DNA from 3 places in the Enterobacter sp. FW301-JW81 genome. Region 3 is predicted to be linked to each of the others. Evidence: predicted binding sites of a transcription regulator. Region 3 holds the regulator's gene; each other region holds the start of a gene.
What was found. The regulator PurR, encoded in region 3, represses purine synthesis genes. The targets are predictions, from matches to a motif close to CANGCAAACGTTTGCNTG.
Positions count from the first base shown of each region.

Region 1: a site for PurR is predicted at 3,694-3,711, ahead of glyA (serine hydroxymethyltransferase). Genes of this name have one in related genera too.
Region 2: a site for PurR is predicted at 3,428-3,445, ahead of pyrC (dihydroorotase). Genes of this name have one in related genera too.

Region 1 covers NZ_JBYTBA010000002.1:38,163-43,621, reverse strand. Annotated here, with positions in the region: gene csiE (stationary phase inducible protein CsiE) at 1-533, shown strand, start outside; gene AC3WOK_RS07180 (3-phenylpropionate MFS transporter) at 528-1,673, opposite strand; gene AC3WOK_RS07175 (DoxX family protein) at 1,847-2,269, shown strand; gene glyA (serine hydroxymethyltransferase) at 2,324-3,577, opposite strand; gene hmpA (NO-inducible flavohemoprotein) at 3,882-5,072, shown strand; gene glnB (nitrogen regulatory protein P-II) at 5,154-5,459, opposite strand, start outside.
Region 2 covers NZ_JBYTBA010000001.1:390,358-395,816, forward strand. Annotated here, with positions in the region: gene AC3WOK_RS01815 (DUF2770 family protein) at 62-175, opposite strand; gene solA (N-methyl-L-tryptophan oxidase) at 235-1,353, opposite strand; gene bssS (biofilm formation regulator BssS) at 1,470-1,724, opposite strand; gene dinI (DNA damage-inducible protein I) at 1,998-2,243, opposite strand; gene pyrC (dihydroorotase) at 2,318-3,364, opposite strand; gene AC3WOK_RS01840 (lipoprotein) at 3,491-4,051, opposite strand; gene mdtH (multidrug efflux MFS transporter MdtH) at 4,175-5,383, opposite strand.
Region 3 covers NZ_JBYTBA010000001.1:623,743-629,201, forward strand. Annotated here, with positions in the region: gene punC (purine nucleoside transporter PunC) at 1-949, opposite strand, end outside; gene punR (DNA-binding transcriptional activator PunR) at 1,065-1,976, shown strand; gene purR (HTH-type transcriptional repressor PurR) at 1,994-3,019, opposite strand; gene cydH (cytochrome bd-I oxidase subunit CydH) at 3,317-3,406, shown strand; gene AC3WOK_RS03010 (MFS transporter) at 3,570-4,736, shown strand; gene sodB (superoxide dismutase [Fe]) at 4,775-5,356, opposite strand.

The sequences.
Region 1 (5,459 bases), on a different contig from region 3:
CCGGGATGAACTTCAGCGATGAGCAAGGGCTGACCGATCAGCTCTATATCCATCTTGCTCAGGCGCTGGACCGCTCGCTGTTTGAGATCGGCATCGACAATAGCCTGCCGGAGGAGATCCATCGTCTCTATCCCCGGCTGTTACGCACCACGAAGGAAGCGCTGTTTGAGCTGGAAGCGGAATTTGGGCTGCGCTTTTCCGATGAGGAGATGAGCCTTGTCGCGGTAATTTTCGGTGCCTGGCTGATGCAGGAGACCGATCTGCACGAAAAGCAGGTGATTCTGCTGACGGGGGACGATAAAGCCAGTGAGGATCTGATTGAACAGCAGCTTCGCGAGCTGACGCTGCTGCCGCTCAACATTCGCTACCTGACGCTGCAGGCTTTCCAGAAAGAGGGGGCACCGCGCGAAGCCGCGCTGGTTATCACCCCCTACCCTACTGCCCTGCCGCTGTTCTCGCCGCCGTTGATTCATGCCGTTGAGACACTGAACGCGCAGCAGCAAGAACATATTCGCGCCATGCTGGAATCATAGCGATGCGCGAGCGGCCACTTTAGGGCGCACAACGATTGCGGGTAAAGCGACCAGCGCCATCACCCAGAAGACGCCGTGCCCCAGGTGCTGATAGAGGAACCCCGCAAAGACCGTCATGATCGCAATACTGCCTCCCATTGCGACCGCCGAATACACCGCCTGCAGACGTATAACGTCCCCGCCTTCGCGCGCAGCGATATAGCGCATCGCCGCCAGATGACACACGGTAAACGTGCCGCAGTGAAGAATTTGCGCCAAAATCAGCCACGGCAGATCGGTCGTCCAGCCCATAATGCCCCAGCGCGCCACGCCGCACACGGCGGAGAGCAGCAGCAGGTCACGCGCGCCAAAGCGACGAAACAGCTTTTTGCTCAGAGCGAATATAACGACTTCGGCCACTACCCCCAGCGACCACAGATAGCCAACGGCAGAAGCAGAATATCCCGCCCCCTGCCAGTAGATGGCGCTGAACCCATAGTACGCCGCGTGTGCCCCCTGAAGCAGACAAACACACGCCAGAAAACGCCAGCTTTGTGCAACCAGGCTCCGCCAGGCGGGCCAGCCTGCACTCTCCTGATGGCGGCTTTCCCCTTGCGGCATTATCGACGGCCGCAGCAGCATGCCCAGAAGCATAGAGGCAATACCGATGCTTAACAGGGCAAGAATGGCGCGGTAATCGTAAAGGCTGACCAGTTTACCCACCAGCGCAGAGCCAATCACAAACGCAATAGAGCCCCACAGGCGCACGCGACCGTAGTCCATGGTGATCTGCTTTTGCCAGGTGTTCGCCAGGGCATCCGTCAGCGGCACCAGCGGTGAGAAGAACAGGTTAAAGCCAACCATCACCACCATCAGCCAGGCAAACTGGTGGCTGACCCAGAAGCAGGCCACAAAGACCAGCGTCAGCAGGGCAAGAATGCGCACGGCCTTGATCAGTAAGGAGGGATCGCTGACGCGCGGGGCAATCAGCAGGCTGCCGAGGAAACGCGCCACCAGCCCGGCCCCCAGCAGGACACCAATGGTCTCAGGAGTCAGGCCGATACCCTTGAGCCAGACGCTCCAGAAAGGCAGAAAAATACCGTAGCTAAAGAAATAGGTGAAATAACTGAGCGCCAGCCAGCGCGTGGAATGCAAGACCATGAATCCCTCCCGAAATCGAGGCCATAGTCTGGCGAGAATATAAAAATTAAGCAAGTCGATAGCCTGCTATAAATTAACGAAAAATTAACATATTGTGCAGTCGTCTGGCTTATGGCAGGGAATGCAAATGTGTATTACGTTTAAATTACTCCACTTGCAGAGGTATTTCTGCCATGAACTCACTTCGTTATCTCGATTTTGGTCAGTCGCGTCACCTGCTGCTGTTGATTGGTCGCATCGCGCTTGTCGTGCTGTTTATTATCTTTGGTTATCCAAAACTGACGGGGTTTAGCGGCACCGTACAATATATGACGTCGCTGGGCACGCCGATGCCCATGCTGGCGGCCATTATCGCGGTGGTGATGGAAGTGCCTGCCGCCATTCTGATCGTGCTGGGCTTTTTCACCCGCCCTATCGCGGTACTGTTTGTGTTCTACACGCTGGGCACGGCGGTAATTGGTCATCACTACTGGGATATGACCGGCGACGCGGTCGTACCGAATATGATCAACTTCTACAAGAATATCAGTATTGCGGGTGCCTTTATTTTACTGGCAATCGTGGGCCCCGGCGCCATTTCCCTGGACCGGCGTTAAGCCATAAAAAAAGGCCGCAAGCGCGGCCTTTTTTATTTCTGTACAGCAGAGGAATTATGCGTATACCGGGAAGCGTGCGCAGATATCCAGAACTTTACCTTTAACGCGCTCGATAACCGCTTCGTCATTGATGTTGTCCAGAACGTCACACATCCAGCCAGCCAGCTCTTTCACTTCCGCTTCTTTAAAGCCGCGGCGAGTCACGGCCGGAGAACCGATACGGATGCCGGACGTTACAAACGGGCTCTTCGGATCGTTTGGCACGCTGTTTTTGTTCACGGTGATGTTGGCACGGCCCAGGGCAGCGTCAGCTTCTTTACCGGTCAGGTTCTTATCAACCAGATCCAGCAGGAACAGGTGGTTTTCAGTCCCGCCAGACACCACTTTGTAGCCGCGGTTCAGGAACACTTCCACCATCGCTTTGGCGTTTTTGGCAACCTGCTGCTGGTAAACTTTGAACTCTGGCTCCATCGCTTCTTTCAGTGCTACCGCTTTTGCCGCGATAACGTGCATCAGCGGGCCGCCCTGCGCGCTTGGGAACACGGCGGAGTTCAGTTTTTTGTACAGCTCTTCATCACCGCCTTTCGCCAGGATCAGGCCACCGCGTGGACCCGCCAGGGTTTTGTGGGTGGTAGTGGTCACAACGTGAGCGTGTGGAACCGGGTTCGGGTAAACGCCTGCGGCAATCAGACCGGCAACGTGCGCCATGTCGACGAACAGATAAGCGCCGATGCTGTCTGCGATTTCACGCATTTTTGCCCAGTCAACGATACCGGAGTAAGCAGAGAAACCACCGATGATCATCTTCGGCTTGTGCTCTTTGGCCTGCTTAGCCATGTCTTCGTAGTCAATTTTGCCGGACTCATCAATACCGTAAGGGATGATGTTGTACAGTTTGCCGGAGAAGTTAACCGGGGAGCCGTGAGTCAGGTGGCCGCCCTGCGCCAGGTTCATACCCAGAACGGTATCGCCCGGCTGCAGCAGCGCGGTGTAGACCGCGAAGTTAGCCTGAGAGCCAGAGTGCGGCTGGACGTTCGCGTAGTCAGCGCCAAAGAGTTCTTTCGCACGGTCGATAGCCAGCTGCTCAACGATATCAACGTACTCGCAACCGCCGTAATAGCGCTTGCCCGGGTAACCTTCAGCATATTTGTTAGTCAGCTGAGAACCCTGCGCCTGCATAACTCGCGGGCTGGTGTAGTTTTCGGAGGCGATCAGTTCGATGTGCTCTTCCTGACGTACTTTTTCCTGCTCCATAGCCTGCCACAGTTCGGCATCATAATCGGCAATGTTCATTTCACGCTTTAACATCCGCATCTCCTGACTCAGCTAACAAGTAAATTTTGGCCTGAAAAGGCAGTCCTATTGGACGACGGGCAACAGTATAACTGATTAGTTCTGTGATAACAGGTCTTGACAAACGATTTTACGCAAACGTTTTCCTTCGCGCCACGCAAGGGTTTGAGGAATAAAGCTCTCGCCCTTTTCAGCGGATTTCTTTTCAGGTTTGTGATGCATATTTTTCATCTTGCAAAGATCCATTTACAAAGCAGGGTTATTTTTTATAAGATGCATATAAAATACATCATTAAGATCACATCGTAAGGAAGCTGCTATGCTCGACGCTCAAACCATCGCTACCGTTAAAGCCACTATTCCCCTGCTGGTGGAAACCGGTCCTAAACTCACCGCCCATTTCTACGATCGCATGTTCACGCACAACCCGGAGCTCAAAGAGATTTTCAACATGAGCAACCAGCGTAACGGCGATCAGCGCGAAGCCCTGTTCAATGCTATCGCGGCCTACGCCAGCAATATTGAGAACCTGGCAGCGCTGCTGCCTGCGGTGGAGAAAATTGCGCAGAAACATACCAGCTTCCAGATCAAACCCGAGCAGTACAACATAGTGGGCGCTCACCTGCTGGCAACGCTGGACGAAATGTTTAGCCCGGGTCAGGAGGTTCTGGACGCGTGGGGCAAAGCCTACGGCGTGCTGGCAAACGTATTTATCAACCGTGAAGCACAGATCTACAGCGAAAACGCCGGCAAGAAAGGTGGCTGGGCAGGAACCCGCGCGTTCCGCATCGTTGAGAAAACGCCGCGCAGCGCTTTAATCACCAGCTTCGAATTTGAACCGGTGGACGGTCAGCCGGTGGCCGATTATCAGCCAGGGCAGTATCTGGGCGTATGGCTTAAGCCTGAAGGTTTCCCGCACCAGGAGATCCGCCAGTATTCCCTCACCCGCAAGCCAAACGGCAAAGGCTATCGCATTGCGGTGAAGCGCGAGGACGGCGGTCAGGTATCCACCTGGCTGCACAACGAAGCTAGCGTAGGCGATGTGGTTCATCTGGCCGCGCCTGCGGGCGATTTCTTTATGACCGTTGACGGCAATACGCCAGTGACGCTGATCTCTGCGGGTGTCGGTCAAACGCCAATGCTGGCGATGCTCGATACGCTGGCAAAAGCAAAGCACGACGCCCAGGTAAACTGGTTCCACGCCGCCGAGAACGGTGATGTCCATGCCTTCGCTGATGAAGTGAAAACGCTCGGGGCGTCCCTACCGCGTTTCACTGCGCACACCTGGTATCGCCTGCCGACGGAGGCGGACCGCGCAGCCGCTCGCTTTGACAGCGAAGGGCTGATGAATTTAAGCCAGCATGAAGCCGCGTTTAGCGCGCCGGATATGCAGTTCTACGTCTGTGGGCCGGTGGCGTTTATGCAGTATGCCGCGAAGCAGCTGGTCGAGCTGGGCGTGAATAAAGACAACATTCATTACGAATGTTTTGGGCCGCATAAGGTGCTGTAATGAAAAAGCCCCTCGTTCGAGGGGCTTTTTTTTGCCGGGTGGCGGCTGCGCCTTACCCGGCCTACAAAACCGTTGGCAATGTTAAATCGCGGCGTCGTCTTCTTCGCCGGTACGGATACGGATCACGCGCGCCACGTCAAAGACGAAGATTTTACCGTCGCCGATTTTGCCCGTCTGCGCCGTGCGGATAATGGTATCCACACAGGTGTCCACGATATCGTCGCTCACCACGATTTCAATTTTTACTTTCGGCAGAAAGTCCACCATGTACTCTGCGCCACGGTAAAGCTCGGTGTGGCCTTTCTGACGACCAAAACCTTTCACTTCCGTCACGGTCATCCCGGTGATGCCGACTTCCGCCAGCGCTTCACGTACGTCATCCAGTTT
Region 2 (5,459 bases), 230 kb from region 3:
AAGATGAAATTGAGAGTTTCAATAAAGCTAAGTTAATGTCAATTATTGTCAATGTGGCTTTTCAATAAAATACAATGTAAACAAAATCAATAATCGCCAGCAGCGCCCACAATAAGAGATAGAGCATAAAATGCTCGCGAATATTATTCATCAGAAAGTTAACGATCCTGCGCATAACGCTCCGCAATAGCAGTGTGAATGAAACGGGCCCCGATGTCCGGAGCCCGTTTGAGATTATCCGTTAAAACGCGAGAGGGAGAAGGGCGCCAGATCAAACTGCGGCGTGATACCCTGGGCAAACTGCGCGGCGATTTCACCCAGCACGGAAGCAAACTTAAAGCCGTGGCCGCTAAGCCCGGTAATCAGCAGGGTGTTGTCATGTCCTGGCAGCGTATCAATGATAAAGTCTTCATCCGGCGTATTGTCATAGGTACAGGCCGCGCCATACAGTAAGCCACCGACGCCTGGAAGAATATTACGCAGGAACGAGAAGGCTTCTGAGCCATCCTGTGGGAAGGCGCCGAAGGGTTTACGCTCTTCAGGAGAGGAGATAACCTGGCCACCGTTGTGTTTACCGATTTTCAACGCGTCTTTCTCGGACGGGAAACCGTAGAACTGATCGCCATTCGGTAATTCCCCGGTGAAGGCCGGGAATTTATTCTGCGCGCTGTAACGACCGTCCGACTGGAACCAGGAGAAGACCTTGCGCACCGGCTGGATCGGCAGGTCCGGCAGCAGGCGCGTGACCCAGGTTCCTGCACTGACCAGCAGGCGGGACGCTGAGTATTCGCCGTCAAGGGTGGTCACCGTAACGCCATCAGCGTCATGCGTGATGGCATCCACCGGACAGTTGAACAGCTGCGCGCAGCCGGCGTTTGCGGCGAGGTCGATCCAGGTTTTGATCGCCGTTTCACAATGCAGCACGCCGGAGTTGGCTTCAAAGAGGCCAATATAATCGTCCGGGACGGTAATTTCAGGCCAGCGCGCCGTAATGCCCGCCGCGTCAAGCTTTTCAACCTCTAGATTAAAGGCAGTCGCGCTGCGTTCGACGCCGGCGAGAAATTCCGAATGAGCCGGGCCAAGATTGATAACCCCAGTACGGTCGAAAATACGCTCTTCGGTCTGTTTCGCCAGCTCGTCCCACAGCGTCTGGGCGCGAAGCACCAGCGGCACATAGCGCTCGCCTTCACCATACGCATGGCGTATGAGGCGGGTGTCGCCATGATGGCTACCCTCCGCATGGGGAGGACGATGGGCGTCAATCATCAGGACGTTCAGACCTGCCTGTGTCGCGTAATAACCTGCGGCGGAACCCACGGAGCCGCTACCAATAATGATTAAGTCGTATCTCATATGCGTCTCGTAAACTTACGTTTTGTTAGCAGAGTAATTAACAACGCGGGGTTAGACAAGGGAGAAATAAATAAGGCACCGCGAGGGTGCCTGTTGAGTGAAAAGTGGGCATACGGTTAGTGCCGCTTATACTCATTTTCCTGATAGTCGCCAGATTCTATTTTTGCAATACCTGCTTCTAAAATAGAAATAAACTGACGGGCGACGTCTGTTGTTAGCCACAGCGTCTGTCCAACTTCCGCTTCTTCACGGTTGAGTTGATTCGGGGTCTGGTAGTGCAAACGCAGCATCAGCGCATCGTAGCTATCTACGGTACTGATATCCCAGCCAACAAGTGGATGGGTCTGGATCACTTCACTATTCTTTTCCATTATAACCCCCTTAATGCGTGTTAGAAGACAACGGCTCTGAGGTTCAATGCATGTTTTTCTGAAAGCATCTTCAGTATATCAAGTAATAAGGGTTCCGAAGGGAAAAATAAACAGCTGGCAACACATTTTTCTGCTTTTTAGGATTGTTCGAGCAATAAAACACCATCTTGTTCACGATTCTTAAAGAAGATACCGAATTAATTTGAACTTCCAGAATGTTCAGACGAAAAAAAGCCGGGGCGACCCGGCAAAAAACACAATGAGGGAGCAGTGTTAATCAGTGATGAACCAGTCGTCTGCGCTTTCCCACGTTTCCTGCAGGATCTCGCTGATGCGATCTTTATCTTCTTTCGCAGCGCCAATGACGGACAGGTTGTTTGCCGCGGCGTAACGCACCGTTACGGCACCCGCGTTGTCGGGAAAAGTGTTGTTAATACGACGGGATAGTTCGCCTGCCAGGGCATCAAGCGCGCCGGCAGGCAGAACGGTAGTTTTGGCTATGGTGACTTCAATACGCATAAATGCCCCCTGTGTAATATACTGTTTATTTATACAGGTATATTATGGGTTTGACAACAAGGGGCTTCGGTTTTTTAACGTTTTACCGTCCAGTTTACGGTTTCACCGGCCAGGAATGGGATCAGCGTGTCATCCGTCAGCGCAATGGACTCCTCAACGTGGCTCGCTTTACGCTCCAGTTCAATGAAGGAGTCATTGACCGGCAGGCCGTAGAAGCGCGGGCCGTTGAGGGAGCAGAACGCTTCGAAATGTTCCAGGGCGTTCATCTCTTCAAATACGGTCGCGTAGCTGGCAAGTGCCGTTGGGGCGTTAAAACAGCCTGCACAGCCGCAGCTCGCCTCTTTACGATGGCGGGCGTGAGGCGCGGAATCGGTGCCAAGGAAGGCGCGGGAGAACCCGCTGGCAACCAGCTCGCGCAGCGCCTGCTGGTGGATGTTGCGCTTGAGGATGGGCAGGCAGTACAGGTGAGGGCGCACCCCGCCCACCAGCATGTGGTTACGGTTAAACATCAGGTGCTGTGGCGTAATGGTGGCGGCGATAAGTTCATTGCCGTCACGTACATACTCTGCTGCGTCTTTGGTGGTGATATGCTCAAAGACCACCTTAAGCGCTGGCAGACGCTGGCGCAGAGGCTCCATCACGGTTTCGATAAAACGCGCTTCACGGTCGAAGATGTCAATCTCGGCATGCGTCACTTCACCATGGACCAGCAGCGGCATGCCCAGTTTCTGCATGCGTTCCAGAACCGGCATGATGGCATCAATGCTGGTGACGCCGTGGCTGGAGTTGGTGGTAGCATTCGCCGGGTAGAGTTTCGCCGCCGTGAATACGCCTTCGTTAAAACCGCGCTCCACTTCGTTCGGATCCAGTGAATCGGTCAGATAGCAGGTCATCAGCGGGGTAAAATCATGCCCCTCGGGAATGGCATCAAGGATGCGCTGGCGGTAGGCAATCGCGGCATCGACGGTGGTGACTGGCGGAACCAGGTTAGGCATAACAATCGCGCGGCCATAAATTTCGCTGGTATAAGGCACGACGGTTTTCAGCATATCGCCATCACGCAGATGGATATGCCAGTCGTCAGGGCGGCGGATTTTAAGAACCTGGGGTTGTGCAGTCATGGAAGCTCCGGCTTGTCAGGAATCAGTCATAAGGATGGCTGTTTTTGCCGGACACAAATCATAAGCGGAAACGTTTTCGTTTGCACACTTTTCCGTAAAAAAAAGGGCGCCGCAGCGCCCTTCAGGTTAATCGGTGAAAGGAATGATAATTTCTCCCGGTTTCACCTCTATGCCTTTTGCATATTTTTTCGCCAGAGCTTCACCCTTGCTTTTGTCTTCACTTAAGACGTACGCGGGCTGCTGGTTAAAATAGTTACGCAGCGACTGGTTCAGATAGGGCATCAGGGTTTGCAGAACCGGCGCCATCTTGTCCGGAGAAACCTGCGCATCGACGACTTCCATTTCCTGCAGGAAAATGGCCCCTTTCTCTTTATTGAAAACGGGCAGGGCCTTCAGCTTGAGCTTGATGTTGGCTTTCTGATTACCAAAGAGGGATGACATATCGAGGTCCGCATCACCGGCCAGGGTGACTTTGTTTGGCTCTTCCCGCCCAATCTGGCTGGTCAGATTCGTGAGCACGATATGCGCGTCCGCAAGCCCCGGTACGCCAATGTCTTTAGAAAAATTGTTATGTTTTTCCAGCGCCTGATTAATTTCCTGCTCACTGACGGTATATTGCGTGAGCTGGTTACAGCCAACCAGCAGACCGCTGACAATTAATGCAGCAGCAAAGACAATTTTCTTCATAGTGTTCCTCAACGAAAAATCGGCGCTTCTGTCCTGTTACGCCAGTATGTCAGTGTGAAATAGCAGAAACCAGCAGAAAAAACTGAGAAGTGGGGCGGGAGAGATTCCCGCCCGAGGAAAAGGCTATGCGCCGGGTTCGAGCATACCGCTCGCGCTGCGTTTCGGGCTGAACTGCCACCACAGGGCAAGGAGCGTCATAAAGCCCACCGCGCCGAGCATCATCCAGGGGAGCTCGGGTTGATGTAACGCTTTGCCGGCATCAAACAACCAGCCGCCGCCGGCGTAACCTAATGCGCCACCGAGGGCCAGCCCCAGCCGGCTGAACCCCATATAGCTGCCGCGGGCGCGTGCATCCGCGAGCGAGGCGCTCAGCGTTTCACGGGCCGGTTCGGCGATGATGGAGCCGATATAGAACGTGCAAATCAGCGTAAACAGCTGCTGAAGTGAGTTCACCAGGCCGATCGGCATCATGCTCAGCGTCATCAGGAACAGGCCAGCCATCAGGCGATGCTCGAGACGAAAACGCCGTTCGCTCCAGCGGGCAATCGGATAGAGCAGCGTCAGGGAAAGTGCGGCTTCAATGGCGTACATCCACTTAACGGCAGCAGGGGTACCTGCAATGTCGTTGACCATGATCGGCAGCATCAGCATGACCTGCACAGCAAGCATGTAATACCCCGTCAGGGTCAGTACATAGGTGACAAAACGCCTGTCGCGCAGGACGCGGCCAAGTCCTTCCCGGACCGGTGCTTTAACGGTCGACAGTTTCCACGCCGGCAGGAACATGCCGTTAAACAGCGCGCACAGGATAAAGAGCACCGCGCCAGCCGCACAGACCAGGCGGAAGTCATACTGCAGCAGCCAGCTTCCCAACAGCGCGCCGATAACCGCCCCGGCACTGTCCTGCATCATCAGGATCGAGAAGAAACGGCCGCGATGCTGCGGGCGAATCAACTTCACCACCAGCGCGGTGCGCGGCGGATCGAACAGGGTGCCTCCTATACCGGAGAGGAAGCAGGAGAACCAGAGCAGCCAGGGCTCCTGGGCAATCGCCATCGTGGCAAAGCCTGCCGCGCGGAGCAGCATGCCGGTGACGATCATCGGTTTAGCACCAAAGCGGTCGGCGATGGCACCGCCAAATACGCCCAGGCCTTGCTGAACAAACTGACGCAACCCTAGCGCGATACCGACCATCAGCGCCGCCCAGCCCATTTGATCGACGAAGCGAATCGAGATGAGAGGAAACACGACGAAAAAGCCGAGTACGACCAGCATGTTATCGACCAGCAGGAAATATTTACCCAGGCTCCTGGCCTGTGATACGCGGGACATTTTCCCTCCAGGGAAAATAGGATGGTGAGCACGCTAACATTCTGCGGTGTCGCTGCGTTTTTTCCCACCCCTGCAC
Region 3 (5,459 bases):
TAGGGTAAATCGCCCCGTTCGCGACGGCCATCACGCAGAATGGAATCAAAATTTCAGCCAGACCGGCGCCCGGAATAAAGCCAACGGCCCAGGTCCCGATAACGCTCAGGGCATACAGCACCAGCAGCCATGGCAGCATCTGCTGACCTTCCCACTTTTGCAGCGCTGCACGACAGCCGTATCCGCCCACCAGGAACGCGATGGTCTGCGGAACGTAGCTCAGCCCGATGGCTGCCGGGCTGTATCCCATATCGTGCAGAATAAACGGCGAGCCGGTGAGCCACGCGAAGAAGCTCGCCGAGCAGGCGGCATAGATCAGGACATTGCCGCGATACGCTTTGGTGCCCAGCAGGGAAGTGAAGGTGATTGGCTTCGCGTCAGCATGCGCCTCTTTTTTATGCGCGGGCTTGAGGGCAAACGCCGGCAGCATTAGTACCAGCGTGATGGCAAACAGCGTGGCAAAAATGGCCTGCCAGTCAAAATGCGCGAGGATCCAGCTGCCCAGCAGCGGAGCAAGGGCTGGCGAGAGTCCCACGAGCGGCATAATGGTGGCGAAAATACGGTTTGTGCGGTTAGCCGGGTAGTAGTCGGTAACCAGCGCCTGCCAGGTGACGGCAGCGGCACAGACGCCCACGGCCTGAATAAAGCGCAGCACCAGCAGCCAGGTGGCGTCGCGTACCCATAGCATCCCCAGACAGCCAACGGCAAAAATGGCCAGACCCAGCAGCAATACCGGTTTACGACCAAAGCGATCCGAGAGCGGTCCCCAGAGCAGCTGTGCGAAAGCAAAACCGGCGAGGAACAAACTCAGGCTGGCGCTGATGGCCGCGGCAGGCGTCTGCAGATCTTCCTGCATAGCGGCGAAAGCCGGCAGGTACATATCGGTGGCCAAAAAGCCCAGCACGCTTAAGCCGCCGAGCCAGACTAAAAAACCTTTCCTGGGTTGCATTATTTTATTCTCCTTAAGGAGGCAGGTGTACGTTGGCGCTGAGTGTAGGGAGTGCAAAGCCGCTTGTGAAACGCTAATATTTGGCGGGTGCATTCAAAAATTTTGCAGGCAGAAAATGTGGTCAGATTATTCTCTTGAAGTGGTCGATGCTGTCGCGCGTAACGGCAGCTTTAGCGGTGCGGCGCAGGAGCTGCACCGCGTCCCTTCGGCTATCAGCTACACCGTGCGTCAGCTCGAAGAGTGGCTGGCGGTTCCGCTGTTTGAACGGCGCCATCGTGATGTCGAATTAACGCCCGCCGGCGCGTGGTTTTTGAAGGAAGGGCGTTCTGTTATCAAAAAAATGCAGATCACCCGCGAACAGTGTCAGCAGATCGCCAACGGCTGGCGGGGGCATCTTTCCATCGCGGTGGATAATATCGTTAAGCCGGAACGCACCCGGCAAATGATCGTCGATTTCTATCGGCATTTTTCTGACGTCGAGCTGCGGGTCTCGCAGGAGGTGTTCAACGGCGTCTGGGATGCGCTGGCGGACGGCAGGGCAGAGATGGCGATTGGGGCCACGCAGGCGATCCCGGTCGGGGGACGTTACGCCTTTCGCGATATGGGCATGCTGAGCTGGAAGTGCGTGGTGGCACGCGATCATCCGCTGGCGGCAATGGAAGGGCCGTTGAGCGACGATACGCTACGCAACTGGCCTTCACTGGTGCTGGAGGATACCTCCCGTTCATTACCCAAGCGTATCACCTGGCTTCTGGATAACCAGCGGCGGGTGGTGGCCCCTGACTGGGAATCGTCGGCGACGTGCCTCAGCGCCGGGCTGTGCGTCGCGATGGTGCCCGTGCACTTTGCGCGCCCAAAAATCGATACCGGAGAATGGGTTGAACTGACGCTGGAGAATCCCTTCCCGGATGCGGCCTGCTGCCTCACCTGGCAGCAAAATGACGTCTCACCCGCCATGGACTGGCTTCTGGATTATCTGGGAGACAGCGAAACGCTGAACCGGGAGTGGTTACGGGAGCCAGCGTAGCTGGCCCCGTAGAGCGATTAACGACGGTAGTCGCGGAACGGGCCATCCGCAACGGAACGGCGTTCGATAAGGCGCGGGTGAACTTCAATGGACTGCGACTCTTCGCGCTTGTTGACGATCCTGTCCATCAGCATGTTGAAGGCCGTTTCGCCCAGCGAATCTTTCGGCTGGTGAATGGTGGTCAACGCTGGCGTAAAGTAGCGCGCGTTACGCACGTTATCATACCCGATCACGGAAATATCCTGCGGTACGCGCAGGCCCAGCTCATCGGCGGCGCAGAGCGCGCCCATCGCCATGATGTCGCCCCCGCAGAACACGGCGGTCGGACGATGCTGCTGGGAGACGATCTGCTGCATAGCGCGGTAGCCCGACTCCGGCTCAAAGTCGCCCTGCACGATCCAGTTTTCCGGCACGTTGATCAGCGCTTCTTCCATTGCTTTCATGAAGCCGGCCAGACGGCCCGCGCCGGTGTTGCGCTCCAGCGGACCCGGGATCACGCCAATCTCGCGGTGACCGCGTTCGATCAGGTAACGACCGGCCATATAGCCGCCTTCAAAGGCGTTATCGATAACGGAATCGGTGAAGTCCGCGCGCGCTTCGCCCCAGTCCATCACCACCATCGGAATATGGCGATACTCTTCGAGCATGGACAGCACGGACTCCGGATACTCGGAACACATCACCAGCAGGCCATCAACACGCTTTTGCGCCATCATCGACAGGTAGGCGCGCTGTTTTTCAATGCTGTTCCACGCGTTGCCCAGAATCAGGGTATAGCCTTTCTGGAAGCAGTTTTTCTCAACTGCTTCAATGATCTCGGCAAAATAGGCCGCTTCACTGCTGGTGGCCAGCAATCCAATAGATTTGGTGTGATTAACCTTGAGGCTTCGCGCAACCGCACTTGGCGAATAGTGCAGCTCTTTGATCGCGGCCCAGACGGCATTGCGCGTCTCTTCCGCCACGAAGCGGGTTTTGTTAATAACATGTGATACGGTTGTAGTGGAAACGTTTGCGCGTTTTGCTACGTCTTTAATTGTTGCCATTAAATGTCACTCCAGACCATATCCTAAACTCCTGAAAAACTTGAAGGTAAACGTTTGCCTTCTCTCACCCTTATTTCGCAATGTTGAGTTGCGGCACGCCGGGAAAACGACACGGGACGTCAGGAGGGGGTCAATGGCCGGTACGCTAATAAATTTAGCGTGGAATTTTGTCCTATCTTGATGAAAAGGGGAAGAGGTAAAGTGTTTATCAGTTTAAATCCAGGAAGATTTTTGACGTAAACTGTGCAAAAATGAGCAGGCTCACTTTTCGTGGGGGGATTAAAAGGAGAAAAATTGATGAGTTCCGATCTGAAGTTTTCGCTGTTCACCACCGTTATTGTGCTGGCTCTGATTGTCGCTGCCGGTCTGACGGCTGCGCTGCACTGATTTACGCGGAGGGAGAGCGTTCTCCCTCCCGATCGCCCCAATTGTTACTTCTCATGCAAAAATCTTTTGCCATTTTGTTAACTTCTAATTTTTTGTGATTGATGTCATGCTTTCGGCTTCTTTGTTCTGTGTCCCCATATGACACGGCATCCGGAGTTGACGCATGAAAATCAATTTTCCCCTGCTGGCCCTGGCGATTGGCGCTTTTGGGATTGGCACCACTGAATTCTCCCCGATGGGGTTACTGCCTGTTATTGCCCGGGGCGTGGACGTCTCGATCCCTGCTGCAGGCATGTTAATCAGCGCCTACGCAATCGGCGTGATGGTAGGCGCGCCGCTGATGACGCTTCTCCTTTCGCACCGCGCGCGCCGCAATGCGCTGATTTTCCTGATGGCGATTTTCACCCTGGGCAACGTGCTTTCCGCCATTGCGCCGGACTACACCACGCTGATGCTGTCTCGCATTCTGACCAGCCTTAACCACGGCGCGTTCTTTGGGCTGGGGTCGGTCGTGGCGGCAAGCGTGGTGCCAAAACACAAGCAGGCGAGCGCCGTGGCAACCATGTTTATGGGCCTGACGATTGCCAACATTGGCGGGGTGCCTGCGGCGACCTGGCTGGGTGAAGCGATCGGCTGGCGTATGTCCTTCCTGGCGACCGCCGGGCTAGGCGTGATTGCCATGGTGGCGCTGTTCTTCTCCTTGCCAAAAGGCAGAGCGGGGGAACGTCCTGACGTGCGCAGAGAGCTTTCGGTGCTGATGCGCCCGCAGGTGCTCTCCGCGCTGCTCACCACCGTCCTGGGGGCAGGGGCGATGTTCACCCTTTACACCTACATTTCGCCGGTGTTGCATGACATCACCCACGCGACGCCTCTCTTTGTTACCGCAATGCTGGTGCTGATTGGCGTGGGCTTCTCGATTGGCAACTATCTGGGTGGGAAATTTGCCGACCGTTCCGTGAGCGGGACGCTGAAGGGCTTCTTAACCCTGCTGATTGTCATCATGATCGCCATTCCGTGGCTGGCGCGTAACGAGTATGGGGCCGCCATTGCGATGGTCGTCTGGGGTGCCGCAACCTTTGCCGTGGTTCCACCGCTGCAGATGCGCGTGATGCGTGTCGCGCATGAAGCGCCGGGTCTCTCATCTTCGGTCAATATTGGTGCCTTCAACCTGGGCAATGCACTCGGTGCGGCGGCCGGTGGGGCCGTGATTTCAGGGGGGCTGGGGTACAGCTTTGTGCCGGTGATGGGGGCAATCATTGCCGCCCTCGGCCTGCTGCTGGTGATGATGTCGGGTCGTAAACAGCCGGAAGCAGCCTGCGCTGCTGAATAAACCAAAAACGCAGAAGGGCGAGCCCTTCTGCGTGTCTCTTACGCGGCGAAGTTCTTCGCCACAAAGTCCCAGTTAACCAGCGCCCAGAAGTGCTCCAGGTAGTTAGGACGCGCGTTACGGTAATCAATGTAGTAAGCGTGTTCCCAAACGTCTACGGTCATCAGCGGCTTAGCGCTGGTGGTCAGCGGGGTGCCCGCGTTAGACGTAGAAACGATAGCCAGTTTGCCATCAGCTTCTTTGACCAGCCACGTCCAGCCAGAGCCGAAGTTCTTGATCGCGGCATCGGTGAACTTCGCTTTGAAATCCGCGAAGCTGCCAAATGCGGCGTTGATGGCGGCAGCCAGTTCACCGGCAGGCTCACCACCGGCATTCGGTGCCAGGCAGTGCCAGTAGAAGGTGTGATTCCACACCTGAGCGGCGTTGTTAAATACGCCACCCTCTGAGCTGCGGACGATCTCTTCCAGCGTTTTGCCTTCGAAATCGGTGCCCTTGATCAGGTTGTTCAGGTTGGTGACGTACGTCTGGTGATGCTTGCCGTAATGATATTCCAGGGTTTCCGCAGAAATGTGCGGTGCCAGGGCGTCTTTTGCATACGGTAGTGCAGGTAATTCGAACGACATTGCTTCTCTCCTTATTGTATTTTGCGTTGCCAATAACCACACAGACAACAGGGACAGGATAGCAAATTGAAAGGGTATGCAAAAGAGGAACTTACCCTGCCAC